3 regions of the Tessaracoccus sp. ZS01 genome follow, and region 1 is predicted to be linked to each of the others. Evidence: riboswitches for the same ligand, from Rfam matches in the RefSeq annotation. Region 1 holds a riboswitch; each other region holds the start of a gene.
What was found. Region 1 has a riboswitch for thiamine pyrophosphate ahead of C3E87_RS12460 (MFS transporter). Riboswitches for the same ligand answer to the same signal wherever they lie in the genome.
Positions count from the first base shown of each region.

Region 2: another riboswitch for thiamine pyrophosphate. It lies ahead of C3E87_RS09060 (thiamine ABC transporter substrate binding subunit); the one in region 1 lies ahead of C3E87_RS12460 (MFS transporter).
Region 3: another riboswitch for thiamine pyrophosphate. It lies ahead of thiM (hydroxyethylthiazole kinase); the one in region 1 lies ahead of C3E87_RS12460 (MFS transporter).

Region 1 covers NZ_PQFE01000017.1:33,953-44,367, reverse strand. Annotated here, with positions in the region: gene C3E87_RS12475 (oxygenase MpaB family protein) at 1-547, shown strand, start outside; gene C3E87_RS12470 (thiamine phosphate synthase) at 553-1,209, opposite strand; gene thiM (hydroxyethylthiazole kinase) at 1,206-1,979, opposite strand; gene C3E87_RS12460 (MFS transporter) at 1,976-3,316, opposite strand; TPP riboswitch at 3,307-3,416, opposite strand; gene C3E87_RS12455 (plasmid stabilization protein) at 3,507-3,836, shown strand; gene C3E87_RS12450 (SDR family NAD(P)-dependent oxidoreductase) at 3,838-4,527, opposite strand; gene C3E87_RS12445 (RNA-binding S4 domain-containing protein) at 4,610-4,975, shown strand; gene C3E87_RS12440 (alcohol dehydrogenase catalytic domain-containing protein) at 4,982-6,592, opposite strand; gene C3E87_RS12435 (sugar-binding transcriptional regulator) at 6,677-7,624, shown strand; gene C3E87_RS12430 (protein-L-isoaspartate O-methyltransferase) at 7,637-8,197, opposite strand; gene C3E87_RS12425 (Hsp20/alpha crystallin family protein) at 8,290-8,730, opposite strand; gene C3E87_RS12420 (class F sortase) at 8,910-9,656, shown strand; gene C3E87_RS14975 (DUF11 domain-containing protein) at 10,059-10,415, shown strand, end outside.
Region 2 covers NZ_PQFE01000008.1:16,487-26,901, reverse strand. Annotated here, with positions in the region: gene C3E87_RS09090 (dTDP-4-dehydrorhamnose 3,5-epimerase family protein) at 1-1,740, shown strand, start outside; gene C3E87_RS14910 (HEAT repeat domain-containing protein) at 1,733-2,803, shown strand; gene C3E87_RS09080 (hypothetical protein) at 2,889-3,170, shown strand; gene C3E87_RS09075 (HEAT repeat domain-containing protein) at 3,181-3,942, opposite strand; gene C3E87_RS09070 (AarF/ABC1/UbiB kinase family protein) at 4,045-5,715, shown strand; gene disA (DNA integrity scanning diadenylate cyclase DisA) at 5,736-6,779, shown strand; TPP riboswitch at 6,839-6,945, shown strand; gene C3E87_RS09060 (thiamine ABC transporter substrate binding subunit) at 6,979-8,040, shown strand; gene C3E87_RS09055 (iron ABC transporter permease) at 8,037-9,686, shown strand; gene C3E87_RS09050 (ABC transporter ATP-binding protein) at 9,680-10,415, shown strand, end outside.
Region 3 covers NZ_PQFE01000015.1:46,976-57,390, forward strand. Annotated here, with positions in the region: gene C3E87_RS11855 (TenA family protein) at 1-461, opposite strand, end outside; gene thiD (bifunctional hydroxymethylpyrimidine kinase/phosphomethylpyrimidine kinase) at 458-1,300, opposite strand; gene thiE (thiamine phosphate synthase) at 1,297-1,974, opposite strand; gene thiM (hydroxyethylthiazole kinase) at 1,974-2,774, opposite strand; TPP riboswitch at 2,765-2,861, opposite strand; gene C3E87_RS11875 (glycine C-acetyltransferase) at 2,886-4,073, opposite strand; gene tdh (L-threonine 3-dehydrogenase) at 4,122-5,147, opposite strand; gene C3E87_RS11885 (VOC family protein) at 5,315-5,671, shown strand; gene C3E87_RS11890 (DUF2277 domain-containing protein) at 5,683-5,958, shown strand; gene C3E87_RS11895 (hypothetical protein) at 5,984-6,853, shown strand; gene C3E87_RS11900 (glycoside hydrolase family 3 protein) at 6,887-8,677, opposite strand; gene C3E87_RS11905 (hypothetical protein) at 8,831-9,406, shown strand; gene C3E87_RS11910 (histidine phosphatase family protein) at 9,421-9,918, opposite strand; gene C3E87_RS11915 (ABC transporter substrate-binding protein) at 10,089-10,415, shown strand, end outside.

The sequences.
Region 1 (10,415 bases):
TGACGTGCACGAACGGGTCCGCGGCAAGACCGACGACGGCACGCCCTACCGGGCCTCGGACCCCCACCTGCTCGCGTGGGTCCACATCGCGGAGACCCAGAGCTTCCTCGCCAGCTTCCAGCACTTCGGCGACCGGCGGCTCACCCAGCAGGAGACCGACGAGTACGTCGCGCAGGCGGCCCCCGTCGGCGAGCTGCTCGGCGCCGTCGACCTGCCACGAACGGAAGCTGAGCTGCTTGCCGCCATCGAGAAGTACCGGCCCGAACTACGCGCCTCGCCGCCGGCCCTCGACACCGTGGACTTCCTGCTCAAGAACCCACCCGTGCCCTGGCCCGCCCGCCCCGGCTACTGGATGCTGGCCGCTGGCGCCATCTCGACCCTGCCCCCATGGGCGCGCCGCGAACTGCGGCTCCCCGCGGGCCGGTGGTTCGACGTGCTGTTCGGTCAGCCCCTCGGCCGCTTCTCGGCGACGATCGTGCGCTGGGCGCTCACTCCCGAAGCCCGTCGCGACCGGTTGGGGGCGCCGCCCCGCGCTTCAGCCTCCTGAGCCCCCTAGGAGCGAGCGAAGCTAGCGAAGGGCGCGGCCAGGATCTCCCGGACCACGGCCGCCGGGTCGTCAGCACCCATCACGGCGCGCACCACGGCGACCCCCGCCACCCCCGCCTCGGCGAGTGCCGGCGCGTCCGCCGCCTGCACATCGCCGATCGCGACGACTGGTAGCCGGGTCGCGGAGACCATCGCCGGGTAGCCAGCGAGACCCAGGGGCTCGCGCCCCGAGTCCTTCGTCGGGGTGCGCCTGAACGGCCCGGACCCGACGTAGTCGATCACCCCCGCGAGCTTGTCCGCAGCGCGCACGAGTTCCAGCGTGCCGGTCGTCAGGCCGATGACCGCGTCCGGCCCGAGCAGTTCACGCGCGGCCACCGCCGGCAGGTCGTCCTGCCCCAGGTGCACCCCTTGCACCCACTCAGGCGACTCCCTCAGCGCGGCCAGGGCCACGTCGACCCTGTCGTTGACCACCACCTTCGACGACGGGTTGGCCTCGTGCACCGCCCGCCCCACGTCGAGCGTCAGGCGCAGCAGCTCCCGCGCGGAGAGGTGCTTCTCCCGCACCTGGATCACGCCGGCGCCGGCCCCGGCCGCCGCGGCGGCCTTCGCCACCACGTCCGGTCCGTTCCCGGAGGTGATCACATAGCAACGAAGGTCGATCATTCTGCTGCCCTTTCATCCGCTGCCGACGCTTCCAGGGTGGCGAGCGCGTCCACCAGCGCCACCTTGAACGACCCCGGCCCCGAAGCGACGGCCGCCGCGTCCTCGGCGGCCAGACACAGCCAGGCCGTCGCCGCGTGGGCCGCGTCGAACGGGTCAGCCACCGCGGTGCACGCCGCGATGAGCGCGCCCAGCGTGCAGCCGGTTCCGGTGACCCGGGTCAACAGCGCGTGCCCGGCGGTGACGCCGATCCTGCGCTCACCGTCGGTGATGAGGTCGCGCGCTCCCGACACCGCGACGACGGCGTGGGAGGCCCGAGCCAACAGGGTCGCCGCTTGCGCAGCCTGCTCAGGCGTGTGCGCGGTGTCGGCGCCCCGCCCCGTCACCCCGGTGCCCGCGATGTTCAGGATCTCCGAGGCGTTGCCGCGGACCACGGCCGGCGCCTCGGACAGCAACCGGCGGGCCAGCGGCGTGCGGACCGGCGCGATCCCCACCGCCGTCGGGTCCAATACCCAGGGAGTGCCCAGCGAGTGGGCCCTGGCGACGGTGGCGGGGATGCCCGCCATACCGTCGGAGGAGAGGGTGCCGAGGTTGATCAGCAGCGCGTCGGCCACCTCCACCATCGACGGCGCCTCCTCCAACGTCTCGGTCATCATGGGCCGCGCGCCCGCGGCGAGCAGGGCGTCGGCGACGAAGTTCATCGACACCGCCGCACTCAGGCAGTGCACCAGCGGTGCCCGTTCGCGCACGGCCGTGATGACGTCGGCGATCATGCGGCCACCTGACGGGAGGCGACAGCCTCGAGGTCGTCTGTGAGTTCCCGCGGCCGCAGGGCCGGGCCCACCGCGCCGCACACCGCGACGAGAGCGCCGCCCAACACCATGAGGCCCACGACGGCGGTGTCGCGCCCGAACCAGCCCTCCAGCGTGGGCAGGTAGAAGGGGTACAGGGCCGGGATGACGATGGACACGCTGTAGGCCGTGCCGTAACCCGTGGCCCGCACGGCCGTGGGGAAGCGCTCCGACAGGTACGCGCCCACTGGGCCGTAGGCAGTGACGGTCAGCACCTGCAGGGCGACGGCGCACACGGCGATCAGCCACACGGCCGGGCCGCTCATGATCGCCAGCCACAACAGCGGCGCCGACACCGCCGCGAGCACTCCCCAGATGACGAAGAACCGCCGGCGGCCCAGCACGGTGGAAAGGTGCCCCGTGACACCCATCACGATGGCCTGACCGACGGCGGCGCACCCCATCACCAGGCTCACGCTCGTGGGCGCCAGCCCCACGTCGGTGCCCAGCCGGGGCGTCAGCATGATCACGGTGGTGTTGGTCAGGAACCACAAACCGCTCATCAGGCCGAACATCTGCCAGAACGCGGGTGCGTAGGCGCCGGTCAGCACTTCCAGCAGCCCGAGCCTGCGCCCCGTGGCGCGGCTGCGGTGGAACACCGGCGCGTCCGTGACGTGTCGCCCGTAGTAGATCAGCATCCCCACCGACGCCAGGCCGCCCGCCGCGAAGGAGGCCCGCCAGCCCCAGGCCGCGTAGTCCTCGGCCCCGAGCGCCACCAGCAGGATGCCCGTGGCGAACGCGATGGTGGCCTGCGCCCACGGCGCCATCGACATGATCAGGCCGGAGAACAGGCCGCGGCGCCTCGGCTTCGACCACTCCATCGCGAGCGGGATCGCCGCTGAGTACTCCCCGGCGATGAAGATGCCGCCGAGGAAGCGCAGGGCGATGACGATCATGATCGCCGCGCCTCCGATCGACTCGTGTGTGGGGACGGCCGCGATGCCGAACGTGCACGCCGCGGTGCCGGCGATGGCGACCTTCGTCGTCGTGGTGCGGCCGAGGCGGTCGGCGATCTGGCCGAAGACCATGCCCCCGATGGGGCGGCCGAGCAGCATCGCCATCACGACGATGGCGCCGGTGGTGGCCGCGGCATGCGGCCCCGCGAGCACGGTCAGGGCCGGGGCCAGCGCGACGAGTGGCAGGAAGATGTGCAGTTGGTCGACGTAGTTGCCCAGGACGCCGCCGCGGAGCGCAGCCTTTCCCTCAGGAGGCAGCGTCCGCGGGGGCGCGGTGGTGGGCATTGCAAGGGTGTGTGACATGGTTCACTTCCTTCGCCGGCATGACCCGGACAGGTTCGGACGGTCCGGGCCGCATCAGCCCCATCTCAGCCCTCTGCCGAGGGCACCCGCGTGGATGGCAGCACCCTAGCCCACCGTCGGCCCGCGCTAAAGGGGGTAGCCGGACGTGGAACGCCGCCGTAGCGTTGAAGGACCCGAGCAGGAGGTGGAGATGAGCCCCAAGGCATGGAGCGCCAAGCGCGAACGGCAGTACGAGCACATCAAGGAGGGCCTCGAGGAGCGCGGCGAGGACGAGGACACGGCTGAGGAGATCGCCGCCCGCACAGTGAACAAGGAGCGCGCTCGGGCAGGCGAGGCGAAGGAATCCAGCAGGTTGTCCCGGGAGGACATCTCGTCAGGCCGACGCGGTGGCCTCCGCTCCCACAAGGGGCCGGGTGGCCGTACCCGGGACCAGCTCTATGAAGAGGCCAAGCGCAAGAACATTGAGGGCCGCTCGAAGATGAACAAGGCGGAGCTGGAGAAGGCAGTCGACAAGAAGTGAATCAGCCGGCGTCGCGGACGTCCGCGATGACCTTCTCGCCGAAGTCTGCGCGGTTGAGCAGCGTGATGATCCTGCGGGCCGCCTCGTCTGGCGATGACAGACGGCCCTCGTCCTTCAGTGCCTGGAACTGGTCTCGCGCCGGGAAGTCCGTGCCGCGGATGGCTTCCTGCATCTGGGTGTCCACCACGCCCGGGGCGATGGAGGCCACGCGCACGCCCTCGAGGTTCTCCTCGGCGAGCGCCACGGCGTGCATGTCGACGGCGGCCTTGCCCGCGCAGTAGGTGCTCCACGTGGCGTGGGGGCGGCGCGCCGCCCCGCTGCTGATGTGCACCACGCGCAGAGGCGCCCCAGCGGTACGCAGCCGCACCACGGCGTCGGTCAGGATGATGGGAGCGGTCACGTTGACGTTGACCGACCGCTCGATCTCCGCCGGGTCCAGCGTGCCCACGAAGCCGATGGGCGACACCGCCCCCGCGTTGTTGATCAGGATGATGTCCGAGGCGCCCGCCAGGAACTCCGCGAGTGCGCCGGATTCCAGCCACGCTTCCAGTTCCGACGCCGACCCCAGGTCCACCTGGGCGCCGGCAGAGCGCGACACGCCGAGGACGGCCCAGCCGTCGGCCTCCAACTGCGAGGCGAGCGCGGCACCGAGGCCCTTGCTGTGGCCGGTGACGATGGCTTTTCTGGTCATGGGGTTCCTTTCTGGCAGGTCTCTCGTCGCCACCGTACCGGGCCTCCCCGAGGCCCATTGACCGGGCGATTAGGATCAGCGCATGACCCGACTGGATGCCTGGCTGTGGGCGGTGCGCGTATACAAGACCCGCTCGCTGGCCACGACGGCCGTGCGCGGCGGGCATGTCAGGGTGAACGACCTGCTGCCCAAGGCGTCACAGCATGTGGTGGCGGGCCAGGTCATCCGGGTGCGTAAGGACCAGGACGAGAAGATCCTCGAGGTGGTGGACCCCGGTCTGGCCAAGCGGGTCAGCGCGCCGCTGGCGCAGGCCGCCTACATCGACCGGACGCCCGAGAAGCCGCCACCCATCCCGGAGATGGTGGGCCGCGTGGCGGTGCGCGACCGCGGAGCCGGCCGCCCGACCAAGCGTGAACGCCGGGCGATCGAGCAGCTCCGCGGCCACTAGAGTCGGCTAGGCGCCGGCCAGCAACGCCTCCTCGGCCTGCTTGGTCCAGACGCCGTTGTTCAGCTTCGCGGCGACATGCGGGAGCTTCTCAGGCATGTCCACCAGACGCGTCAGCTCGAGGTCGTGCAGCATCGGGTACACCATGATCTTGCCGCCGCTGGTGCGGTTCATCACCGAGTCGATCGCGTCCTGGAAACCCTTCATGCCGGTCACGGCGTCCAGGCTGATGTGGGTGTCGATGATGCCTTCCTCGATCTTGCGCAGCACTGTGCGCATGTCCGAGACATCCGAGCCTGAGGTGCCCAGCATGAAGATGCGGCGCTCGACGATGCCCTGGAGGTCGAAGTCGCCCAGGGTGCCGGCGGGGATGCCCGCGAAGGCGTTGAGGATCGCCCCTTCGCCGGCGAGGTCCACGGCCTGGCTGACCAGGGCCGGGACGGGCACCATGCACGCGATGTGCGTGAAACCGTGCTGCAGTTCCTCGTCGCCGGTGTTCACGTAGGTGATCGGCACGCTACGGCCGGCGGCGATGGGATCGACGGTGCGCGACAGGTGCGTCAGCCGGTCGTCGCTGAGGTCTGTGCCGGTGACGCGGATGCCCTCCACCCCGGAGGTGACGGCGCGGATGGTGTGCATCATGCCCATGGGGCCCGCTGCGCCGATGATGGCGACGTTGTCGCCGGCGCGCAGTTCGCCGTTGGCCGGCACCCAGGCGTAGCCGTCGGCCGGGTCGTCGCCGGTGGTGCCGACGAAGCGGATGAAGTCGTAGTGGACGCGGCCGATGTCGAGGGCCACCTTGCGGCCGATCGTCCCGCCGCTGAGGACCAGGCAGTAGGTGGCGCGCGTGCCGAGCAGCGGCGCCGTGGCCTCGATGACCTCAGGGTCTGAGCCGTAGTAGATGATGTCGTCGAACACCTGGCCCTCGAGCGAGGCGACCTCGCCCGGAGTCACGGAGACGGTCTCTGCCGGCACGTGTGCCGAGGTGAGCGCGTCCAGCCCGGTGGGCTCGCCGTCGCTCACGACCAGGAGGCGACCGCCGTCCTTGAGATGGTCGCGCTCTGCCCACGCGTAGGAGCCTTCGACGGTGGCCCAGGGCTCGATGAGACCCACCGCGGCCGCGGACGGGCCGTCGGAGACGTGGATCAGGAACTCCTCACCGTTGGGCGCCACGACGCAGCGCTCGTCGATGAGGGCGTACTCCTGCAGGGCGCCGTCGAAGTTGTACCCGAAGGCGCCGTTCGACTTGGCGGTGCGCAGGTGCTTCCAGTCGGCCTGCACGAGGACTCGGTCGCCCACTGCGAAGTGGGTCACCTGGTCGCCGACCTTGACGATGCGGCCCACGGGCTCGTGCCCCGGGACCACCGGAGCGGCGCCGGGGTGGTACGACGGGATCTCCGGCAGCGCGTCGAGGTCGATGCCCTTGACCACCTCGGCCTTGCGGGGGTGGGAGTCGAAGGCGTGGAGCAGTTTGGTGTCGGAGAAGCAGATGCCGCACGCCTCCACCTGGAGGAGCATCTGATGCGGGCCGACCTCGTCGACGGGCTTCTCGGTGTTCAGCACGATCTCGTCGACGCCGACGAACTGGATGGCATGCTGCAGGGCGGGAATCTGGGTCACGAGGGACACCCTTTCTCTGAGTGCTACGGATCAAATCTAGGCGCGTTGCCGTCCGAAGGAAGGCTGTCCGCGCGAACTGGGCATATGCTCACCAAGGTGCTGACCCCCACGCCCAACGACCTCGACCTCGTCGTGCGTGCCGCCTGGCTCTACTACGAGGACGACCTCACACAGGCGCAGGTGGCCAAGCGGCTGTTCGTTTCGCGCCAGACCGTCGGCCGGCTACTCGAAGCGGCCCGCCAGCACGGGATCGTGCGCATCGAGATGGACTCGCAGTACCTCGCCGCCATGCAGCTGGCCACCAGGCTGAAAGAGGCCTCTGGGCTGACCGACGTCATCGTGGTCCCCACCGCTGAGGGCAGGCTCTCGCGCGAGCGCACCAACGAGCGCGTCGCCGCCGCGCTGGCCGCCTACGCCAGGCGACACCTGCACCCCGGCGCCGTCGTCGGCGTCTCCTGGGGCGATTCGGTGGCCCGTGCACTGGTCGAGCTGTCCGAGGAGTCGCTCGACGGTGTGCAGTTCGTCGCCTGCGCCGGTGAGCTGAGCGGGATCGACGACGTGCTCACCCGCTCCCCGGGGGTGCTGCGCCGGCTGCGCACCGTGCCCGCACCGCTGCTGGTCTCGAGCGCCGAGATGGCCAGCGCGCTGGCCGACGAGCAGGCTGTCCGCGAGGTGTTGGACCTGGCCCGGTCCGCCGTCGTGACGCTGACGGGGATGGGGTCGGCGACCCCCGGCGGATCAGCTGTCCTGGCGGGGGTGACCACCGACGAGGAGGTGGCCGGGTTCGCCGCGCGTGGAGCGGTGGGCGACATGCTGGGGGAGTGGTACGACGCGGAGGGCCGGGTGGTCGCCACCCCGTGGTCCGAGCGGCGCATCGGACTGGGGCTGGACGAGTTGCGGGAGATGAGCAACGTCGTCGGGGTCGCCGGCGGTGTGGAGAAGGTGGGCGCCATCCGCGGCGCGATCCGCGGCCGGCTCATCACGGCCCTGGTCACCGACGAGCCCACCGCGCAGGCGCTCCTCGCCGGCTGAGTACCGAGCCGGTTACCGCAACTCCACGAAGCTGAACATCCCGGCGGCGGCGTTGCGCGTCAGCTTCCCGTCGGCGTCCTTCGCCACGATGATGATGCGCTGCGACGCGGGCAGCACCATCCGGCCGCCGGGGGCGAGCTGCGCCTCCAGGTCCTCCGGAACGCTCCCGCCGTCGGCCGAGACCAGGATCCGGTCGTAGGGCGCAGATTCGGGCCAGCCCAACACACCCTCCTCCGCCTCCTCGAAGCGCGCCCACGGAAACCGGTTGTCCATGTGCAGGCGACCCATCTGCACCAGCTCAGGCACGATGTCCACGCCGACGACCGAGCCGCTCTCACCCACCAGGTAGGCGAGCAGGGCGGTGGTCCAGCCCGAGCCGCTGCCCACGTCGAGCACCTTGTCTCCGGGTTGCGGGTCCAGATGCTCCAGCATGTAGCGCACCGTCCAGGGTTGCGAGTTGGTCGCGTCGTGACCGATCGCCAGCGCCCTGTCCAGATCAGCGAAGGGCTTGACCTTCGGCGGCAGGAAGTCGGCGCGCGCCACCACGTCGAATGCGTCGTCGAGCTTCGTCATGTCTCCAGTCTGCCCCGTCGCGCTGCGCAGGGGGTGACAAAGAGGCGCCGCACGTGGTGTGCGGCGCCCCGTGGCAACTCCAGCAGGAGGGATCAGCCCTCGCTGCCCTCCTCGACAACTTCCGAGCGGATCTCGCGCTGACCGCCGGAATGGGCGACGGACACCTTGCGCGGCTTCGACTCCTCAGCCACCGGCAGCATGACGGTGAGGACGCCGTCGGTGTAGTCGGCCTCGATCTTGCCGGCGTCGATGCCGCGTCCCAACATCAACTGGCGGGCGAACGTCCCGGTGGCGCGCTCCCGCGTCAGCCACTGGGTGTCCTCCGCGGCCTTGCTCTGGCGCTCGGCGCGGATGGTGAGCGTGCGGTCGTCGATGTCGATGTCGATGCTCGACGGGTCAACGCCAGGCAGGTCGATCTCGGCCACGAAGTGATCGGCCGAACGATAGACATCCATGTTCATGCCCGGCTGGGAGGTGGAGCGCTGCTCGAACAGGCGCTCCATGTCGCGGAACGGATCAAACGTGCGTGCCATGGTTTCCCTTTCTCTGTGTGCAGCTCTGGGTTGAGCCTCTTGGACTCAAGTTTAATCCGTGCGTGTCGGTAGTCAAGTCCGAGTTGAGTCAACCGCGCTCAACTTCGTTCCCTCCGTCTGACTTCGTTCCCTCCGTCTGGGCGACTGTCGCGCTTCGCTCCCCGCGTTAGGCTGGGTTGGTGACTGGAGCGACGCGCCGCAGGGGGTGGCGGGCAGGCCTGTGGGTGCTGCTCGCCGTGGCACTGACCATGGGCGGTGGGTACCTCGTCTGGTCCGGGCTCCAGGAACGTCCGCCGGAGGAGACCCCGGAACCCAGCCGGCAGTTCTCCATGAGCGCCGAGGAGGCCATCGCGGCCAGGCCGTCGGCGGCCCCCGACGTCGAGCCGCTCGTGATCGAGGAAGAGGCCAAGGCTGAACTGGGGCCGTTCGTGCGTACCGAGCCGGTCGAGGAACCTCCGGCCGATGGTGACGGTGGCGGAAGCTTCGTCAGTCGACTCCAGATCCCGTCGATCTACGTGGATGCCGGCATTGTGAACCAGGGAGTCTCCGCGGACAACGCCATGACGTTGCCGCGCAACCTCTCGAAGGTGGGCCTTCTCAACACCGTCCAGCCGCTGCGGGCCGGCACCGGGTCCACTCTCCTCGCCGGCCATGTCGTCTACAGCGGGGACCGCGGCGCTCTCTACTACCTGGGGGAGGTCGAACCGGGCGCCAGCATCAGCACCTGGGACGACCGGGGCCGACGCCAGGAGTGGGTGGTCAGCGGCGTGCACCTGTACCGCCAGACCGAACTCCCGGACAGGCTCTTCGCAACAGACGGCGAACGCCGGCTCCACCTGGTGACCTGCGGTGGGGATTTCATCCGGACGAGCCGCGGCTGGATCTACTCCGACAACATCGTCGTGACCGCCGTTCCGGTGTCGTAGCCAGGCGTAACTCCGTGAAGTAGCGGCAGTGAGCGCGATGTCTGTTTCCGGCCATGGCTCATCTGCGTCCGCCAAGCCCCTGATCAATGCGCTGACCAGCCGCTCAATACTTCGCAGGCACGTAAGGAATTGCCTGAAAGTTCATTACTAAAAGGTGGCGACAAACGCCCCCGGCGTGGCATATGGTGCTGAACAAGGGTTTAAAGGGGGGCACCGTCCATCGTGGGGGACATCTACTGACACAACGGTCATTCCCCGACGTTCGACACACGCCTCCCGGGCCGATCCCGGGGCAGCTGCGGCGCCGATTGCCGCGGCCCCCGCAGACCGAAGTGGGGAAGATTGATGTCTGGGCAGTCGCACACATTAGGCCATGTTCCATGGCGAAGCCGCACGTGGAGAGTGGTCTCCACCTGGTCCGCGTTCATCCTCGTACTCCCGCTGATGGGAATGCTCGGAGCGCAGGCCGATACTGACGCAACGGGGGAGGTGACCTCCGCCGTCGCTGCGATGGCCGAGGAATCCCCCACCGTGACCCTGACGGAGGCTGCGCCGGAGGAGACTCCAGCCGCGCCGGAACCGTCAGTGAGTGAAGAGGCGCCGCCGCTCGAAGAGCCAGCGCCACCGCAGGCAGAGGAGCCGGTGCCCGTTGAGGTGGTTGAGGAGACCGCGCCCGAACCAGAGCCGGCTCCCGCACCGGCGCCGGAACCGGTGAGCGAAGAGCCGGCCCCCGTGGTCGAGGAAGCGGCGCCCGTTGAA
Region 2 (10,415 bases), on a different contig from region 1:
GGCTTCCACGCCGAGCCATGGGACAGGCTTATCACGCTCACCAGCGGACGCGCCATGGGCGCCTGGGTGGATCTCCGGCCCGGCGAGTCCTTCGGCCGCACCTTCTACTGTGACCTGGACACCTCGGTGGCCGTGTTCGTGCCGCGCGGGGTGGCCAACGCCCACCAGGTCCTGGAGGACGGCACCACGTTCTCCTACCTGTTGGAACACCACTGGACCCCAGACGCGCGCAAGCAGTCCGCCACCGCGAACCTCTTCGACCCGGCGCTGAACATCCCGTGGCCGATCTCACGGGACCGGGCCCTCGTCGCCCAGCGTGACGCGTCGCTGCCGCTGCTGCGGGACGCCCCGCCGATGCCCCCACGACGCACGCTGGTCGTCGGAACCGACACCTCGTTGGGCAGGGCCCTGGCCCGCCAACTCCCCCAGGCCGTGGGCCTGCCCTCCTCCGCCTTCGATGCTGGAGCGGCCCCCGTCGACCTCTGGGCGTTCGACACCATCATCGGAGCAGCCGGCAGACTGCCCACCGGTCTCCCGGACCAGTTCGAGCGCGAAGAGACGTGGTCGTCCGCCGCCGGCCGGGCACACCGGCTCGCGGAGATCGCCCGCACGCACCGGTTGCGCTACGTGCACCTCTCGGCAGACGGGGCCTTCCAGGGCCCGGGTCCAGAGCACGGCGAAACCGACGCGCTCGATCTCAGCCATCCGCACGGACAGGTGCTCGCGGCTGGCGAACTGATCGCCGCGACAGTCCCCAGGCACCTGATCATCCGGACCGGGTGGGTGATGGACTCGGATGAGGGGTTCCTCCGCGACATGACCGCCCGGGCCCGGCACCACCAGTCGGTCACCGTGCTGGGAGATCATTTCGGCCGGTTGACCTTCACGGACAACCTCGCGGCGGGAATCATCCACCTGGTCCGGACGGGGGCCGCTCCCGGCGTCTACAACCTGACCGGTGACGGCCGGTCGGTGAGCTGGGCGCAGGCGGCGCAGCGGGTGTTCCAGATCGTCGGCGCAGATCCGGCTCTGGTGCACAGTTCGGCTGTTGCCGATGCCCCATCCCCCGCCCTGCTGCGGCTCGACAAGATCAAGGCCACCGGCTTCACACCGGACAACGCGTGGCTGGGCCTCATCGACAAGGTGCCCGGGGCCAAGCCCGCACCGCTGCAGGCCACCGGGGAGGCCGCTACAGCAGCGGCAAGGATGCCGGGCAGGCCCTACACGGTCATGTTCGTCTGCACGGCCAACATCTGCCGCTCGGCCTATGCAGATGTCGTCGCCCGGGCGCGCAGGGTGCCGGGTCTCCGCTTCCTCTCGGCAGGAATCCAGGCCCTCGTCGGGCATGAGATCGACCCGCCCATGGCGGCACGTGTCGTGGACGGCGACTCCTCCACCCACCGCGCCCAGCAACTGACCCGGGCCATGCTCGAAGAGGCAGACCTGGTGATCGCGATGGCCGCAGACCACCGTCGCTACATCCTCGACAGTTGGCCGGCGCTGGGCCGCAAGGTGTTCGTCATCGGGCACATCGCCCGGGAACTCGCCACCCTGCCGGAGTCCGCCACCCTCAGCAGCGTCACGGAGCACCTCTGGAGGCACCGCACCTCGGACACCGCTGATGACGTGCCGGACCCGTACGGCCGTGGCGACGCGGCGGCCAGGACGGCAGCCGACAGCATCGACGCCCACCTCGACATCATCCTCGGGGCTCTGACCGAGCTGGCCGGCCGTGACTGAGTGGCTCCGCATCGGCGAGGTGTCACGCCTCACCGGCCTGACGCACCGCACGTTGCGGCACTACGACGAGCTCGGCCTGCTGGTGCCAAGCGGCCGTTCCTACTCTGATTACCGGCTCTACTCGCCGGAAGACATGGAGCGGCTGCTGGCCGTTCAGCACCTCAAGTCGCTGGGCCTCAGCCTGGACGAGGTGCGGCAGGTGCTGGACGACCCGGGAACGGACGCGGCTGAACTGATCGGCCGGCACATCGTGGCCGTCGAGGCGCGCATCGGCGAGGAGCAGGAACGGCTGGCCCGGCTCCAGCGGCTGCGGGCAGCCGCGCAGACCGGGTGGGACGACGTGCTCGACGTGCTGTCGCTGGGCGAACAACTCCAACACGAGGACCCCAATGTGCGGTTCCGGGCGGCGCTCACCGAGCAGGGGGCGGCCGCCGTCGAAGACCTCGTGGAGAGGCTCCGCTCAGATCCGGAGCCGGGCGTCAGGGAGGCGGCCACCTGGGCGCTGGTGCACCGCGGCGCCGTCGTGATGAACGCCATCGCGTCGCTCAGGGACGGTGACGAGCAGGCCCGCCGGTCACTGGCCCACGTCCTGGGCAAACTCCGCGACCCGGTGGGGATCGCCACGCTGGGAGAACTCGCGCACGACGACTCTGAGGAGGTCGCCGCCAAGGCTGCCTTCGGGCTGGGACAGGTCGGCGGTGAGGCCGCAGCGAAGCTGCTGGTGCCGTTGCTCTCCGATGAGCGCGGCGCGGTGCGTGAGGAGGTGACCCGGAGCCTCGGGCGCATCCCCGAAGCTGGGTGGTTGCTCAGGGACGCAGCCGTGGACGCTTCGGCCGTCGCGCGGTTGCACGCCATCGAGGCCCTCGCAGGTCACGCGGACCCGGCCGACGTGCCGGTGCTCATCGCCGCGCTGCACGACGCGGACCCCGAGGTGCGCCTGGCCGCCCTGCTGGCGCTGGGCGAACGACCCGAACCCGAGGCGGCCGCCGCCATCCGGGAGGAGGCCTCGTCGACAGACGATCGCACCCGGTTGGTGGCGCGGCGGTTGCTCGGGTCGTCCTAGCCCGCCGCCCCACGTCGCGTCGCCGCTGACCGCCGAATGAGCGCCCCGGCTGGTAGCGTCGATCACCCGAAACAGGAGGACGGCAATGAACAGCGACCAGTACCACGGCAGCGGCCAGCTCCCAGAGGACATCACTCCCCTCCCCGGTGTGAAGGCGCAGGACCCGGACACGGGAGCGGAGGACCCCCGCCGCTCGTACGAGGAGATCGCCGACGAACTCGAAGACGATCCGGCGATCGACTCCGACACCGGCACCATCCTGGATGCGGACGACGACGACCTTGACGACGACATCGACGAGGACGGCACCGACCGCCTCGGCGCGGTGCCGTTCACACCCGTCCAGCCCAAGCATCTCGGCGGCTGACCGGGGGAGCTCAGGAGGGGTTGTGCACCCGCTCCTCGAGGAAGCGACGCGCGACGGCCGCGAGCGAGCGGTCGTCGCCCTCAGCCACGCGAGCCAGGGCTTCGTCAGAGGCGTAGCCCAGTTGACCGAGCGCGGAGACGGCGGCGAGCCGCACGTCGGCGTCCTCGTCGGCCGTGGCCTTCTCCAGGGCTTCAGCGGCGCTGTCCGCCTCGGGTCCGCCGACGTAGCCGAGCGCCTCGGCGGCGTGCTCACGCACGGCCGTCGACTCGTCGGTCAGCCGTGCCACCAGTGCGGCCACACCACCCTCGCCCAGCTTGCGGAAGGCGTCACTCAGCGCGTCGCGCTGCCAGTCGTCGCCGTCACCCAGACGCGCGGCCAGGTCACCGGCGGCCAGATGGCCGCCCGTGTTGGCAGCGGCCCGGTACGCCTTGAGTGCGACGTCCTTGTGCGGGTCCGCCACCAGCGCACGGACGTGCTCGAAGTGCTCCGGGTTGCCCACCTTGCTCACCACGTGGGCGCCGGTGAAACGGACGTGCTCGGAGTCGCTCTGCAGCATGGCGAGGATCTCGTCGTTCGCCTCGTCGGCGTGCTGCACGACGGCCCACGTGAGGTCCTCCCGCACGCGTCCGTCGGTCTCCGTCTTCAGGTGCGCCAGCAGCGCCGGGACGACGGCCGGGTCCTTGATGGACCCGAGAGCCAGCGCGGCCATGCGACGGTCGGTGCCGACGGGGGAATCGAGCTGATTGATCAGGGTCTGGGCATTTCGTGTCATGCCTCAGAACGTAAAGCCTCACGTCGCGTGAAGGTCAACCGGCGAAACCGGGGTCGACTACGCTGTGGGCAGAACCAGGGACAGGGAGCAACGATGCCGGACATGGCCATGATCACCAGGTTGGGCACGCTGCTGGTGCGCCACATGGGCGCCTTCAGCACGCAGAGCTCCGAGATCCCTGGTGACTCGCCGGACAGCAACAAGACGGCTGAGGACGCGCGCAACTTCACGCGGTCGCTCGAGGAGATGGGCCCCACCTTCATCAAGTTCGGGCAACTCCTGTCCACGCGGCGTGACCTGCTGCCCGCCGTCTACACCGACGAGCTCAGCCGGTTGCAGGACGACGTCGAAGTGGTGCCCGTCGAACAGATTCGCGCGCGCATCGAAGAGTCGCTGGGCGCGTCCGTGAACGCGATGTTCTCGGAGTTCGACGACGTGCCGATCGCCGCCGCCTCCCTCGCGCAGGTGCACCGGGGGGTGACGAAGTCCGGCCGCGACGTCGTCGTGAAGGTGTTGCGCCCCGGCGTGCGCGACCGGGTGCGCAACGACCTGGATTCCCTCGCAGGCCTGGCAGATTTCGTGGACCACAACACACCCGTCGGCCCCCGCCTCGGTGCCGCGCGGATGCTGGCCCAGTTCCGGCGCTCCATGGCCGACGAGCTGGACTACCGCAAGGAGGCGGCGAACCTGCGCCTGTTCGCGGACCTCGCCGAGGACGAACGCGACCTCGTGGTGCCCACCCCCATCGACGACTACTCCACCGACGAGGTGCTCACGCTCGAGTTGATGCCCGGGAAGAAGATCACCGACGTCGGCAGGATCGAACTGCTCGACGTCGACGGCCCGGCGCTGGCGGGTTCGCTGTTCCACTTCATGCTGAAGGCCATGCTGGTGGACGGCATCCTCCACGCGGATCCCCACCCCGGCAACCTGTTCCTCACCCCGGACCACCGCATCGCCATCCTCGACGTGGGCATGGTGGTGCGTCTGCCCGCGCGGGTCCGGACGTCGCTGGTGAAGCTGCTCGTGGCCATCGGCGACGCCGACGGCGAGGCCGCGGCCATGGTGCTGGCCGGGATGGGCCACCCGCTGGAGGACTACGATGCGGCGGCCTTCCGTGACTCCGTCACCCACCTCGTGTCCACCACGCTCGCCATGGGCCCGGATCTCCAGGCGGGCACCGTGCTGATGGAACTGGCCCGGCTCTCCGGGGAACACGGACTCCGTCCTCCCGCGGAGATGACGATGGTGGGCAAGGCGCTGCTGAACCTGGATCAGGCCACGCAGCACCTGGATCCCGGCTTCACGCCCATCGAGGCCATCCGCGCCAACGTCTCCACCATCCTCCGCGCCGGTTTCAGCCCGAGCGCCGGCCAGACGCTGCTGAGCGGGCTGGAGGGCAAGGAGTTCATCGAGCGGCTCCCCCGCCGCGCGAACCGCATCCTCGACTCCCTCGCCGAGGGCGAGTTGAGCTTCAACATCAACGCCGTCGACGAGGACCGGCTCCACATGGTGCTGCACCAGGTGGCCAACCGGGTGTCGGTCGCGCTGATCCTGGCCGCGATCACGGTGGCGGCCGCCCTGCTGATGGTCGCCGACGTCGGGCCCCGCCTCCTGGGGTACCCGGCGCTGGGCGCGATCTTCTTCCTCATCGCCGCCATCGGCGGCCTGGTCATGGTGGTCGGCATCCTCTTCGAGGACCGGCCCCCGGTCCGTCGCGTCAAGCGTCGTGACAGGCGCCGCAAGCTGTACGACGACGCCCCCGTAGACTGACCCCGACGTAAGGAGTCCAGGTGCCAAGGTCCGCCATCCGCCGCTATCTGCGGTTGCTCGCGCCGGGCACCCAGCTGCGCGGTGGCCTGGATCGCATCCTGCTCGGCCGCACGGGTGCCCTCATCGTGCTGGGCAACAACACGAAGGTCCAGCAGGTCTGCTCGGGAGGCTTCCAGCTGGGCGTCGACTGCACCGAACAGAACCTCCGCGAACTCGCGAAACTCGACGGGGCGATCATCCTCACCAACGACCTCAGCCGCATCGTGGCCGCCGGCGTGCACCTCGTGCCGGAGGGCGACCTGCCCACGGCGGAGACGGGCACCAGGCACCGGTCGGCGGACCGCACCGCCCAGTCGGCCGGCGTGCCGGTGGTCACCGTGTCGGCCTCGATGAGCACCGTCTCGCTGTTCCTGGGCGGCCGGCGCCATCCCGTCGAGACCGTGCCGCAGGTGATCAGCCGGGCCAACCAGACGCTGGCCACCCTCTCGCGCGTGGTCACGCGGCTCACGGACCAGATGGAGCAGTTCACGCTGCTCGAGATCGGCGAGCAGGTCACCCTGCGCGACCTCACGCACGTCGCGCACCGCCTGGAACTCACCCGCAGGTTGTCCACCGAGATGCGGTTCCATGTGGACATCCTCGGGGTCGAGGGGAGGCTGGTCGCGCTGCAGCACACGGAACTGGCCAGCCACTTCGAGGGGGTCGCGGATCTGCTGACGGAGGACTACGCGCACAATCTGGCGGACCCCTCGGAATTCGACCTGCTGGCGCTGCACAACTTCTCCCCCGAGGAACTCTTCAGCGGCGGCCTGGTGGCGGAGCGGCTGGGGTTCGGGGCGAACGCCAACCTGGAACAGAGCCTGGAGACGCGCGGCGTGCGACTCCTCTCCCGGGTGGGCCGGTTGCCGGCGCCGATGGTGTCGAAGCTGGTGGGCAGGTACACGCTGCAGGAGATGTTCGGGGCCTCCGTGTCGCAGTTGATGGAGATCGACGGGATCGGCCCGCGCCGTGCGCGCCAGATCCGCGACGCTCTGCTGCGGATCACGGAATCCAGCGGTTCCTGACAGACGCCCGTCAGCCCCGAACCCCCTGCGGAGCGCTTCCCGGACTGCGCTATGGTGGACGCCGAACACAGGGGAGCGCCACCGGGGCGCTGAGAGTGCGGGAGGCCGCAGACCCTCAAACCTGATCCGGTTAGCACCGGCGTAGGGAGTTGGGAATTCTCCTCGGCATCCGCCGAGCCCTCCTCTTGAAGGAGCGGACATGAAGTTCTTCGCACACTCGGCCATCGCGGGCACCGCCGTGTTGGCGCTGGCGGCCTGCGGCGGCGCGGCCACGCCGGGGGGCACGGACAGCCCTGCGGGCGAGACGTCCGAGGCGGTCACCTCGTCGTCGACCCTGACTGTGGTGACCCACGATTCGTTCAGCCTGCCGGACGACCTCAAGGCCAAGTTCGCCGAGGAATCGGGTCTGGACGTGACCTACGTCCAGCCCGGCGACAGCGGCACCCTCGTCAACCAGCTCATCCTCACCAAGGATTCGCCGCTCGGCGACGTGGTGTTCGGCATCGACAACACCTACGCCTCGCGCGCCGCGGAGGAGGGTGTCCTCTCCGGTTACGAGTCTGAGGCCCTTCCCGAGGAGGCCGAGGCCATGGCCACCGAGGGCCTCACGCCCATCGACTTCGGCGACGTGTGCATCAACGCCGACAAGCGCTGGTTCGCCGAGCACGACGTGGCGATCCCGGCCACCCTCGACGACCTCCTGAAGCCTGAATACAAGGACCTCCTGGTCGTGACCCACCCGGCGTCCTCCTCGCCGGGCCTGGCCTTCCTGCTCGCCACCATCGGCGAGAAGGGCGACGGCTGGCTCGACTACTGGTCCGCCCTGGCGGACAACGGCCTGAAGGTCGCCTCGGGTTGGACCGAGGCCTACTACACGGACTTCTCGGGTGCCGACGGCGCAGGGCCCCGCCCGCTGGTGCTGAGCTACGCCACCTCCCCCGCGTACACCGTGGACGGGGACGAATCCACCACCGAGGCGCTGCTGGACACGTGCTTCCGCCAGGTCGAGTACGCCGGCGTCCTCGCGGGCGCCCAGAACGAGGAAGGCGCCCGCGCCTTCGTCGACTTCCTGCTCAGCCCCGATGTGCAGAGCGTGTTCCCCACCGAGATGTACATGTACCCCGCGGTGACCGACACCGAACTGCCCGAGGAGTGGGCCCGCTTCGCGCCGCTGGCGCCGTCGCCGGTGGAGGTCTCCCCCGAAGAGATCGACGCGAACCGTGACCAGTGGATCCGTGACTGGACCGAGGCCATGGGGTGAGATCGACCCTGGGTTGGCGGCTGGGATGGGCGCTGACGGCGCTCGTCCCGGCCGCCTTCCTGACGCTCTTCTTCGCGTGGCCCGCCGCCGCGCTCGTGCTGCGGGGGTTCCACGACGACACCTCATGGACGCTCGAGGGTTTCAGCTCAGTCTTCGACTCCCGCCGCACCTGGGGGGCCATCTGGTTCACCCTCGGCTCGGCCACCGCCTCAACGCTGCTGTGTCTGGTGCTCGGGTTGCCGGGCGCCTACCTCCTCTACCGCTGCCGGTTCCGTGGCCGCGACACCTTGCGCGCCCTCATCACCATCCCCTTCGTGCTGCCCACGGTGGTGGTGGGCGTCGCATTCGGCTCATTGCTGCGCCCCGACGGGCTCCTCGGCTGGCTCGGCCTGGCCGGCACCCCGGCCGCCATCCTCGCCGCGATGGTGTTCTTCAACTACTCCGTGATCGTGCGCACGGTGGGCACCCTCTGGGCGCGCCTCGACCCGCGCCTGGCCCAGGCCGCCGGCACTCTGGGCGCCTCTCCCCTCCGCACACTGCGCACCGTGACGCTGCCGGCGCTGACGCCGGCGATCGTCTCCGGCGCATCCCTGGTGTTCCTGTTCAGCGCCTCCAGCTACGGCATCGTGATGGTGCTGGGCCAGACCCGCTACCGCACCATCGAGACCGAGATCTGGTTCCTCACCACCCAACTCCTCGACCTGCCGTCCGCCGCCGCCCTGTCGATCACCCAACTCATCATCGTGTCCGCCGCTCTCTGGTTGAGCGGCCGCGCCCAGGCCCGCATGACCCGCGCCCTGAGGCTGCAACCCGACGTCGACTCGGAGCGCGGCCTCTCCCTGCGCCGCGACGGCCTGGCGCTCGGCCTGACGCTGGCCGTGGCCGTGGTGCTGCTCGGCCTCCCCCTCGCCAACCTCGCGTGGCGCTCACTGCACCGCGACGGTGGGTTCACCGTCGTCAACTACCTGCAACTCGCCGCCGAGGGCGGCGCCGGAGTCAGCGTGTGGGAAGCACTCCGCACCTCACTGGTCACAGCCCTCGCAGCGACGGCCATCGCCGTGACGCTCGGGCTGCTCGTGGCGCTCATCGCCTCCCGGCGACCCCGCCGTGCCGTGGGCAGATCGGCCCTGGCCGTGTTGGAGTCACTGTTCCTGCTGCCACTGGGCGTGTCCGCCGTCACCGTGGGCTTCGGGTACCTCATCACGCTGAACCGGCCGCCGCTGGACCTCCGCTCCAGCATCGTGCTCATCCCCGTGGCCCAGGCCGTCGTCGCCCTGCCGCTCGTGGTCCGCACGCTGCTGCCCACCCTGCGCGCTATCGACCCCCGGCAACTGGAGGCCGCGGCCACGCTGGGCTCCACGCCCTGGCAGGTGGTGCGCCGTATCGAGCTGCCCCATCTCGGCCGGGCGGTGGGTCTGGCGGTGGGGTTCGCCTTCGCCACCTCGCTGGGCGAGTTCGGCGCCACGAGTTTCCTGGCCCGGCCGGACAACCCGACGCTGCCGGTGCTGATCTTCCGGCTGTTCGGCCGCCCGGGCGCAGAGAACTACGGCGTGGCGCTGGCCGCCTCCGTGGTGCTGGCAGGATTGGCAGGGATCACGATGGCCGCCGCCGAACGCCTGCGGCCGAAGGAGGTGGCCGCGTGGTAACCGGTCTGGAAGTGCGCGATGTGTCGGTCCACTACGGCCGCACCGTCGCCGTCGACGACGTCTCGCTCCGGGTGGAGCCGGGCACGATCGTGGCGCTGTTGGGCGCGTCCGGATCCGGCAAGTCGACGCTGCTGCGGGCCATCGCCGGCCTGCAACCCCTCTCGTCCGGGGCCATCCTCTGGGACGGAGAGGACCTCGCCCCCGTGAAGGTGCACAAGCGCAACTTCGGCCTCGTGTTCCAGGACGGTCAGCTGTTCCCGACGATGAACGTGGCCCGCAACATCGCCTACGGTCTGGGCAAACTCCCCAAGCCGGAGCAGCACGAGCGCGTGGAGGAGATGCTCGAACTCGTGGGCCTGGCAGGCTACGGCAGCCGCAGGCCCACCGAACTGTCCGGAGGCCAGGCCCAGCGGGTGGCGCTGGCCCGCTCGCTGGCCCCGTCGCCGCGGGCCCTCCTCCTCGACGAGCCCCTCTCCGCGCTCGACACCGGTCTGCGGCGCCGGCTGGCCGACGACCTCGCCAGGATCCTGCGCGAGACCCACACCACCGCCGTCTACGTCACCCACGATCACCAGGAGGCGTACACCATCGCGGACTTCGTGGCCGTGCTCGACGAGGGCCGGCTGCTCCAGCTGGCCTCCCCCGAGATCCTGCGGGAGCGGCCGCACAACAGGCAGGTGGCCGCCTTCCTGGGCTACCGCGCGTTCGTCGTCGAGGCCGAGGCACGCC
Region 3 (10,415 bases), on a different contig from region 1:
TCGGCGAGCCGGGCGCCGACGTCGGCGTAGACCCAGAAGCACGGGAGCACCGCGGCGACTCCCACCTCGTAGCGTTCGTAGGCCGTCATGGTCTGCAGCATGTTGACGTAGGCGCGGGTGGTGGGGGACGCGACGGTGGGGCGGGGCGCGCCGGCCAGCGCCGGGTCGCTGAACAGCCCGGCGTGCATCTCCACCTCAGCGGCGACGGCGCCACCGGCGCTCGTCGCCCAGAAGCCTGCGGCCTCCGGGGAGGGAGCGCGGGTGGCGAGCATCGCGAGGGCGCGGGTGTAGCCGCGCAGGTAGAAGTCGTCCTGCACGAGGTATTCCACGAAGCGGTTGACGTCGAGGGTGCCGTCCGCGAGTTCGGTCAGCAGGGGGAGGTCGTCGATGCGGCGGCGGATCTCCGCCGTGGCCTCCCAGGCCCTGTCGCTGAATTCGCCGGTGTTCCAGGTGATGGTCATCGCGTGCTTTCTACGAAGTGGTCCACGGGTCCGTGGCCCAGGTCTGGCGTTCGGGAGAGCGTCCAGCCGGCGCCGGACGCGATGGCGCGCATGAGGTAGTCGCGGGCCTGTTCGATGCTGGGCAGCCGCACGCCGGTGCGCGGAGTGTCGCCGTTGCGCGCCGCGTGGGCGGCGATCGCCGACGACAGCGTGCAGCCGGTGCCGTGCGTGTGCCGCGACCTGATCCGGGGGCCGCTGAGGATGGCCACGCCGTCGGAGGTGGCGAACGCGTCGGTGACCTCGTCGTCGGACAGGTGGCCGCCCTTGACCAGCGCGGCCCTCGCGCCGGCCTCGACGAGCGCCTTGGCCTGCGCGATGACGCCGTCGCTGTCCGTGGCCGGGGAGATGCCCAGGAGCACCGCGGCCTCCGGCACGTTGGGCGTGACCACGTCCGCCAGACGCATGAGCCGCTCGCGGACGACGGCGACGGCGTCGTCCTGGAGGAGTGTGTCGCCGGAGGTGGCGACCATGACGGGGTCGAGGACCACGACGCCGAACTCGGCGCGCCGCTCCTCGAGCAGGTCCGCGACGACGCCCGCGACCTCGGCGTTCGAGAGCATGCCGAGCTTGGTGGCGGCGACAGGGAGGTCGTCGAGCACCGCCTCGATCTGGCTGCGCACGAAGGCGGGGTCGACGGCGCGGCCCTCGCGCACGCCCTGCGTGTTCTGGGCGGTCAGGCCGGCCAGCGCGGCGGTGCCGTAGACGCCCAGCGCGTGGAAGGTCTTGAGGTCGGCCTGGATGCCGGCGCCGCCGCTGGGGTCCGAGCCGGCGATGCTGAGCGCGATCCTGGGTGTGGTCATCGGGTCCTCCAGAGCGACATGAGTTCCTTGGCTGCGGCCAGCGGGTCCGGGGCGGTCATGATGGCGGACACGACGCAGATGCCATCCACCCCCGTGTCGATCACCCAGCGGGCGTTGACCTGGTTGATGCCGCCGATGGCGACGGTCTTCGCACGGCCGGCCGTCTCGCGCACGATCTGTTCGGCGCCCTGCAGCTCCAGCGGCGGTTCGGTGTCGGTCTTGGTGCTGGTGTTCCAGATGGGCGACAGGCCCAACACGTCGGCGGTCTGGTGGCGCAGTTCGGTGCGCAGTTGCTCGCTGTTGGAGATGGACAGGCCGATCATCAGGTCCTGCCCGAGCCGCCGTCGGGCCTCCGCGATGTCGCCGTCGCTCTGCCCCATGTGGAAGTGGAGGCCGAGGTCCGCGGCGATGTCGAGGCGGTCGTTGACGAAGATGGCGGCGCGGTGGCCCGTGGCGTCGAACACGCGCTGGGTGGCGTCGACGCAGGCCTGCGTGAGGTGGAGGAACTCGACCTCCGACATGTGCTTGTCGCGCACCTGGACGACTCCGGCGCCGCCCAGCACCGCCTGCTCGATGATTCGCGGCACCCTGTCCGGGCCGCCCGCGAGCTCCGTGTCCGTGACGACGTAGAGCCGCCAGTCCACCTGTTTGGCCAGTTTCTTGTGGGCCTGCATCAGTCCTCCTCGACTGTGACGAGTCCTTCCACATCTGCCGGCGTCAGCGCGTGCAACGCGTCGAGCCAGAGGGTGCGGAAGGTGCCGGGGGCCGAAGCCCCCCGGGCAGCGGCGATTCCGGCCGCCCCGAAGATGGCGTGTGCGGCGACCACGGCGTCGTGCCGGTCCGCTTCGCTCTCGGCGACGGCGAGGCAGGCCGCGACGGTGGCGCCCAGCGCGCAGCCGGTGCCGATCACCAGCGGCATGAGGGCGTCGCCGCCCGTGACCCGGGTGATCCGGCCGGCCGACACGATCACGTCGACCGGGCCGGAGATGGCGACGACGGCGCCGGTGGTGGCGTTGAGTTCGCGGGCGGTGCCGACGGCGGCCTCCACCTCGTCGGTGGCGTCCACGCCGCGGCCACCGGCCGACGTGCCGGCCAGGCCGAGGACCTCGGAGGCGTTGGCGCGGATGGCGGCGGGCCGGTGGGCGAGGAGGTCGCGGGCCAGTTGGGTGCGCACCGGCAGGCCGCCGACGGCGACCGGGTCCAGCACCCACGGCTTTCCCGCGGCTGCGGCGGCGGGGGCGGCGAGGCGCATGCCGGCGTGCTGCTCCGCCGAGCCGTTGCCGACGTTGATCAGCAGCGCCGACGCGAGGCCGGCGAAGATCTCCGCCTCCTCGGGCAGGTCGATCATGGCGGGTGCCGCGCCGACGGCGAGCAGCACGTTGGCGGTGATCTCGGGCACCACGGTGTTGGTCATGCAGTGCACCAACGGGGTGGTGGCGCGGACGGCGCTGAGGACGTCGGCAATACCGGTCATGGATTGCTCCCTTCGCTAGAACGACCTAGATCAGGTGACTACGGGTGTGTTCTCAGCCCCTCCTGCGGGGCACCCCGGCTTCGCCCCGACCCTACCAGTGTCGCCTGACGGTCAGCGGGCCACGGCGTCCCGGGCGGCGACGAACGCCGCCACCGCCGCGTCCATGTCCTCCCGGGTCAGGGCGGCGGACAACTGGGTGCGGATCCGCGCCTTGCCGCGGGGCACCACGGGGAACGAGAACGCGCGCACGTAGACGCCCCGGGCGAGGATCTCGTCGGCCATCTGGGCGGCCAGCGCCGCGTCGCCGATCATCACGGGGACGATGGGGTGGTCAGACTCGGGCACCTCGAAGCCCTCCTCGACGATCCGGCGGCGGAAGTAGGCCGTGTTCTCGCGGAGCCGGTCGAGCAACTCGGGCCGGGAGGCGATGAGGTCGATCACCGCGATCGCCGAGGCCGTGATGGCGGGGGCGAGCGAGTTGCTGAACAGGTACGGCCGCGACTTCTGGCGCAGCAACTCGACGATGGGCCCGCGCGCGCAGGTGAAGCCACCCGACGCGCCGCCCATAGCCTTGCCCAGCGTGCCCGTGAGGATGTCGACCCGCTCGGTCACGCCGAACAGTTCCGGCGTGCCGGCGCCGGTGTCGCCGATGAAGCCGACGGCGTGGGAGTCGTCGACCATCACCAGCGCGCCGTATTCATCGGCGAGCGTGCAGATGTCGTCGAGGGGCGCCACGTAGCCGTCCATCGAGAAGACGCCGTCGGTGGCGATCACCCGGTGGCGCGCGCCCTTGGCGGCCTCCAGTTGGGCGCGCAGGTCGTCGAGGCTCCGGTTGCGGTACCGCAGGCGCTGCGACTTCGTCAGCCGCACGCCGTCGATGATCGACGCGTGGTTGAGCTCGTCGGAGATGATGGCGTCCTCGGGCCCGAAGACGGTCTCGAACAGGCCGGTGTTCGCGTCGAAGCACGACGAGTAGAGGATCGTGTCGAAGCCCTCGGCGCCCTTCCGGAGGAAGCCGGTGAGCTTCGCCTCCAGATCCTGGTGCTGCGTCTGCGTGCCGCAGATGAACCGCACCGAGGCCATGCCGAAGCCCCAGCGGTCGAGCGCCTCCTTCGCGGCGGCGATCAGCTCGGGGGAGTCCGCAAGGCCCAGGTAGTTGTTGGCGCACAGGTTGATGACCTCGCCGCCGAGCGTGCCGACGTGCGCGGCCTGCGCCGTCGTGAGCGGGGCCTCCTCCTTGTACAGCCCCTCGTCGCGGAGGGCCTGGATCTGCTGGTTGATGTCATCGAGGAAGGTCATGGTGCTCCTGTTCGGAAAAGTAACTGGCGGGGATCCCATGCGGCGTGGTCAGTCCCACGTGAGGATGACCTTGCCGGACCGGCCATCTGAGGCGACCTCAAAGGCTTCAGCGAAAGACTCGGCCGGGAACCGGTGCGTGATCACGCCGGAGATGTCCAGACCGGAGCGGATCAGCGCGTTCATGGCGTACCAGGTCTCGAAGATCTCGCGCCCGGTCACGCCCTGGATGGTGAGCATGTTGAAGATGATGGTGGCGAAGTCGACGGTGAGTTCCTGCGTCGGCGACCCCAGCAGCGCGATCCGCCCACCGTGCGTCATGTTGTCGATCATCGAGCGCAGCGCGGGCCCGGAGCCGGACATCTCGAGGCCGATGTCGAAGCCCTCCACCATGCCGAAACGCTCGTAGACGTCCTCCAACCGCTCCACCCCTGTGTTCACGGTTGACGTGAGCCCCAGCGAACGGGCCAGCTCCAGCCGCTCGTCGGACAGGTCCGTGATCACCACGTTGCGGGCGCCCTGGAACTTGGCCACCAGCGCGGACATGATGCCGATGGGCCCGGCTCCGGTGACCAACACGTCCTCCGCCAGTGCGGGGAACTGGAGCGCGGCGTGGACGGCGTTGCCGAACGGGTCGAAGATGGCGGCCACGTCCGGATTCATGCCGTCGGGATGCACCCACACGTTGCGGGCGGGCATCACGAAGTACTCGCAGAACACGCCGTCGACGTGGTAGCCGATGCCCTTGTAGTTGCGGCAGAGGTGCCGCTTGCCGGCCAGGCAGGCCCGGCACCGCCCACAGACGTAGTGCCCCTCGCCGGAGACGAACTGGCCCACCTCGAGGTTGGTCACCGACGAGCCCAGCTCCACGATGTCGCCGCAGAACTCGTGCCCGATGATGCGCGGGCACTTCACGTTCTTCTCGGCCCAGCCGTCCCAGCGGTCGATGTGCACGTCGGTCCCGCAGATGCCGGTGCGCCGGATCTTGATGAGCACGTCGTTGGGGCCGGGGACGGGGATGGGCATGTCCATGAGCTCCAGCCCGGGGCCGGGAGCTGTCTTCACCAGGGCCAACATGTCAACCATCGTGGCACGCCGCCCGCGCCGCCTGCGGGCGCCCTGCCGCAACGAGCGTCCACCTTCACCGGCCCGCCCGCGATTCCGCCTCTGCGGGTGCGGAAACCCCTGGCACTGGGCCGAGGCCCGGCTTAGGCTGGTGGCAACCGAGTGTGAAGGAGGCTCCCGTGGCCCACGGCGACATCACCCACATCGACATCCCGGTCTCGGACCTCAAGCGGTCGCAGGACTTCTACTCCGCCCTGTTCGGGTGGGACATCCAGGAGTACCCCGGTTTCGAGGGCTACCCGATGTGGCGCGCCCCCAACCAGATCAGCGGCGGCGGCCTCGCCCCGCGGGGCGACGGCTTCACCCAGCCCCGCTCCTACGTCGAGGTGGATTCCATCGACGACACCCTCAGCGTCGCGAAGGACCGCGGCGCCACGGTCGTGATGGAGAAGACCGAGATCACCCCCACCAGTTGGTTCGCCGTGTTCGAGGACCCGGACGGCAACCCCATCGGCCTCTACGAGGGCACCACGTAGGAGATCTGGGTATGTGCCGCAACATCCGCCCGTTGAACAACTTCGAACCGCCCGCCACGCACGACGAGGTGCACGCCGCCGCGCTGCAGTTCGTCCGCAAGGTCTCGGGCACCACGAAGCCGAGCAAGGCCAATGAGGAGGCGTTCAACCACGCCGTCGAGGAGGTCGCGCACATCACGCGCCACCTCCTGGAGGACCTCGTGACCGTAGCGCCGCCGAAGAACCGGCAGGAGGAGGCGGTGAAGGCGAAGGCACGCTCCGCGAAGCGCTTCGCCGCCACCGGCTAGACCCCTCCCCAGCTACTCTGCAGGAATGCCGCGCACCCAGCCCCCGAAGCACAGCGCCGGCTCGCTCCTGTGGCTGGGCGCGGGACTGGCCTACCTGTCCATCCTCGTCCCTGCCCTGCTGGGCGGCGTCGGGGCGGCGCTGGTCCCGTGCGGCGGGTTCCTCTGTAACGTCGGCTACGCGTTCCTGGGCGCCCTCGCCGGCGCGGCGCTGGGCGTGGTCGTCGTGGTCTTCCTGGCCGCGAGGCTGGGGCTGCGCTGGTGGTTCGTGCCGGTCCTGCTCGCCGTGGCCGCGGCGGGCGTCGCGCTCTTCACGACCTTCGACGGCGTGCCCGCCGGGGCCGGTGTGCTGGTGGCCGTCCTGGCGCCGGTGGCGGGGGCGTTGACCGCCTCCGGGCTGAAACCCCGGCGGCTCCTCGTGGGCGCCGTCGCCCTGCTGACGGCGATCGCGGTGGGGGTGGCGCTCCTCACCCTGGGCGACCACCTGGACCGTCGCAGCCAACTGCAGCAGCGGGCCGAGAAGTTCCGGACGACCACGCTGCCCCTCGTCGCGCCCACCAGCATCGAGGCGCCCGAACTCCGCCTGGTCCTGGCGGAGCCGGAGCAGGTCATCTACGACCTGCGCACCCCGGAGCACGCGGGTTGGCTGCGCATCGTGCTGGAGCCCACCGCGGTCCGGGAATGCAGCGAGGGCAACGTCACCGACCTGGGAGACGACATCTTCGCCTCCGGGGAGGGCCATTCGTTCCGGCGGGTCTGCCGGGAACTGGGCGAGGTCGACGCGGAACTCTGGCCCGACGGCGGCGACAGCGACTGGGGCTCCGACGAGATGGTGGAGGTCGCCAGAGCGCTCGAGCCCGCCGGGGCCCAGTGGTTCGCCGACCATCAGGAGTCGTGAACCGGACCCGGCGGGCTCGAACGGTAGGGGTGGCTAGTAGCTCAGCCCGTGCCCGAAGGCGTAGGCCACGCCGCCCGACGGCGAAGGTATGTCGACGGGGAGCTTGCCGGTGGGGTTGACCTCACCGGTGATGACCCGCACGAGAGCGCCCGGCATGACCGGCGCGTAGGAGTACGTGCAGATCTCCGCTGGGGCTTCGTAGTTGCCCACGTCGTACGGGTTGCGGACGGCAACGGCCACCACCGGCTTGCCGGTTGCCACCAACGCGTTCACCAGCCTCGCGAGCGGGGACGTGGGGCCGGCGTTGTTCGTGAGCACCACGATCAGGTCGCGGTCGGCGGCTGTTGCCACCGCCGTGGCGATGTCGGCGGCGGTGGGGCTGTTGTAGTTGAGACTGGTCGCCGTCGCGCCGGCAGCAGTGAACGCGGCCTGCACGTTCGTCGTCGTCCCGGCGCCCCAACCGGTGACCAGCACCCGCTTGCCGCTGACCGGCATGGGCAGGACGCCGTCGTTGCGCACCAGGGTGACAGTGCGGTCCGTGACGGCGTCGGCGATGGACAGGTGCTCGGGGATCCCCACCACGCTGCTGATGAGGGCGGGGTCGCACTTCGGCGCGGAGATGATGCCGCGACGGAGCTTCATGCGCAGCACCCGCTCCACCTTGCGGTCGATCTCCGCCTCGTCGATGCGGCCGGAGTGCACCGCGTCGAGTACGGCGTCGCGCGCCTCGATGGGCGACGGCGACATCAGCAGGATGTCGACGCCGGCCTCCAGCGCCCGGACGGCCACCTCGGGGTCGCCGTACATCTCGCGCACGCCCTCCATGTTGAGCGCATCGGTGATGACCACGCCGTCGTAGCCCAGCTCATCGCGCAGCAGTCCGGTGAGGATGGGCTTGGACAGCGTGGCCGGGTCTCCGGAATCGTCGAAGGCGGGCAGCAGCAGGTGCGCCGTCATGATCATGTCGATCCCGGCCGCGATCGCCGCACGGAACGGCGGTGCGTCGAGCCGCTCCCATTCCTCACGCGTGTGGGTGATGAGCGGGAGGCCGTAATGGGAGTCGACGGCGGTGTCGCCGTGGCCGGGGAAGTGCTTGGCCGACGCGGACACGCCGCCCTCTCGCTGGTACCCCTCCACCTGCGCGGCCACCATCTGCGAGACCAGCGCGGGGTCAGAACTGAACGAGCGCACGCCGATCACGGGGTTGTCCGGGTTGACGTTCACGTCGGCGACCGGGGCGAAGTTCGTGTTGATGCCGACGGCGCGCAACTCCTTGCCGGTGATGGCAGCGGCCACCCGGGCGTCGTCCGCCGAGCGGCCGGCGCCCAGCGCCATCGCGCCCGGGAACTGCGTTGCCGGCGGGCCGAAGCGGGTGACGAGGCCCTGCTCCTGGTCTGTGGCGATCAGCAGCGGCACGGCCACCTTGTTGCCCTGGGGACGACCCTTGGTGGCGGTCACCCGCGTCTCGAGGGCCGTGGCCTGCAGCGCGTTGCTCAGCGCGGCCACACCCTCAGGCCCGCGCGTGAAGCTGTCGGTCCAGGCGAAGTAGATGACGCCACCGAGGTGGAGTTCGCGCACCACGTCGACACCCTTGCCGATGCCGAAGCGGGTGATGTTGCCGGAGTGTTCGACGGTGGGGTCGATCCCGTAGACCTCGGATACCATGAGCTGGCCCACCTTCTGCGGGAGGGTCATGCGGGAAACGATGGACTGGACGTAGCCGGTGACGTTGTCGGCGGCGGCCGGCAGGCGGCCCGCCACGGCGCTCGCGGCGAGCGCTCCCACGCCGAGGCCGAGCATCTGTCGGCGGTTGAAGGTCAGCATCTTTGCTCCTTTCACATCGCCCCGGAGGGAGCGATCTTCGTCACTCTGCCACCGGGAAGGGTCACTGACAAGGGGTTGATGGCGCCGCACCCCGAACTCCGCTGGGGCTGCCCCACGGACCGCCTAAGGTTGTGAATGACCCGAGGAGGCACCATGAGCGGCGCAGCTGAAGTCCACGTCGGAGCAGAACTCCGCCCCACCAAGATCGAGCTGCTGCAGGACTGGCTGCCCCGCCAGCACTGGTTCTTCGGCGACGCGGGCAAGCTCGAACGCGTCGCCAACTTCCGCCTGGTGGATCCCGACGGTGAGGTCGGGCTGGATTCCATGGTGATCTCAGACGGGGTGCACGCCTACTTCGTACCGGTCACCTGGCGGGCAGCCCCGCTGGACGGCGCAGACCTCATCGGCACCCTCGAGCACTCCGTGCTGGGCACCCGCTACTGCTACGACGCGGCCACGGACCCGGTGTTCATGGGCGAGCTGGAGCGCGTCATCCGGGAGGCGGACGGACAGGCGGATGTGCACGACCACGACGGCAACGTGCTGCCGCTGGTCATGGACGTCCAGGGCAGCGGCGTGGTGCCCGGCGAGGGGTCAGACGCGGAACTGGAACTGGTGCGGGTGCTCGAACGCTCGGCCGACGTGCCCGGCGACGCGCTCGGCACGCTCATCGCGGACTGGACAGACGACGCCGGCCCGCGCCACGACCTGCTCGCGCTCCTGCGCTGAGCTTCACCCCTGGATCACGGGCGCACAGACCAGCTGTCGTCCGCCGGTCGCCCGGCGGCGATGACGGTGCCCTTGCCCTCGGCGACGGCGCCCCAGTTGGGGAGTTCGAGGACCGCCACGGCCGACGTCCGCATGGGGACGGAATGTCCGGTGGATAGCCCGATCAATTCCTCCAGCGCGGGGTTGTGCCCCACGAGGATGACCGTCGACGCAGAGCCCGGTAGCGCGGAGACAGCTTCTGCCAGTTCCTCCCCGTCGAAGGTGTAGGCGTCTTCCGAGTCGATTGTCCCTGAGGCGGGGTGGAGATGTGCGGACAAGATCCCCCAGGTCTGTTGGGCCCGCGTCGCCACAGAGACGAGGGCGAGGTCCACCCGGGTGAAGGTCTCGCCCAGCCACTGGGCGGTGGCCGTTGCCTGGCGAACACCCCTGTCAGATAGTGGACGGCGGCGGTCCGGGACGTCCGTGTGCCAGTCGGATTTCGCGTGCCGGACGAGAATCAGCGTCACTGCCATGCCTCCACCCTAAGCACGGGGAGGGGATAGTGGAAAAGTTAGCGAAAAGAGACATTTGTTAGCGTGAACAGGCATGGACGGGTGGCTAGGTTGGAGGTGTTCACCGGCTAGACGACGACGCTGTCGCGAGGAGCGACGTTGAGAAGTGTCGTCGCAAACGAAGGAGACACATGTTCAATCGATCCCGTCAACACGTAGCGGCCCTCGCCGCCCTCGGCATGGCCAGCGTCGCCCTGCTCAGCGCCTGCGGAAACGGCGATACGGAACCCACCGCCGGCACTGACGGCGGGAGCACCGTCGCCAGCGAGAGCCCCGCCGGCAGCGAAAGCCCCTCCGGCAGCGAGAGCGCCTCCGGCAGCGAAAGCGCCGCCGCAGACCTGTCCGGCACCACCCTCAACGTCGTCGCCGCCTGGTCCGGCGCGGAGCAGGCCAACTTCGAGGCCGTCCTCCAGCAGTTCGAGGACGCCACCGGCGCCAGCGTGACCTACACCAGCTTC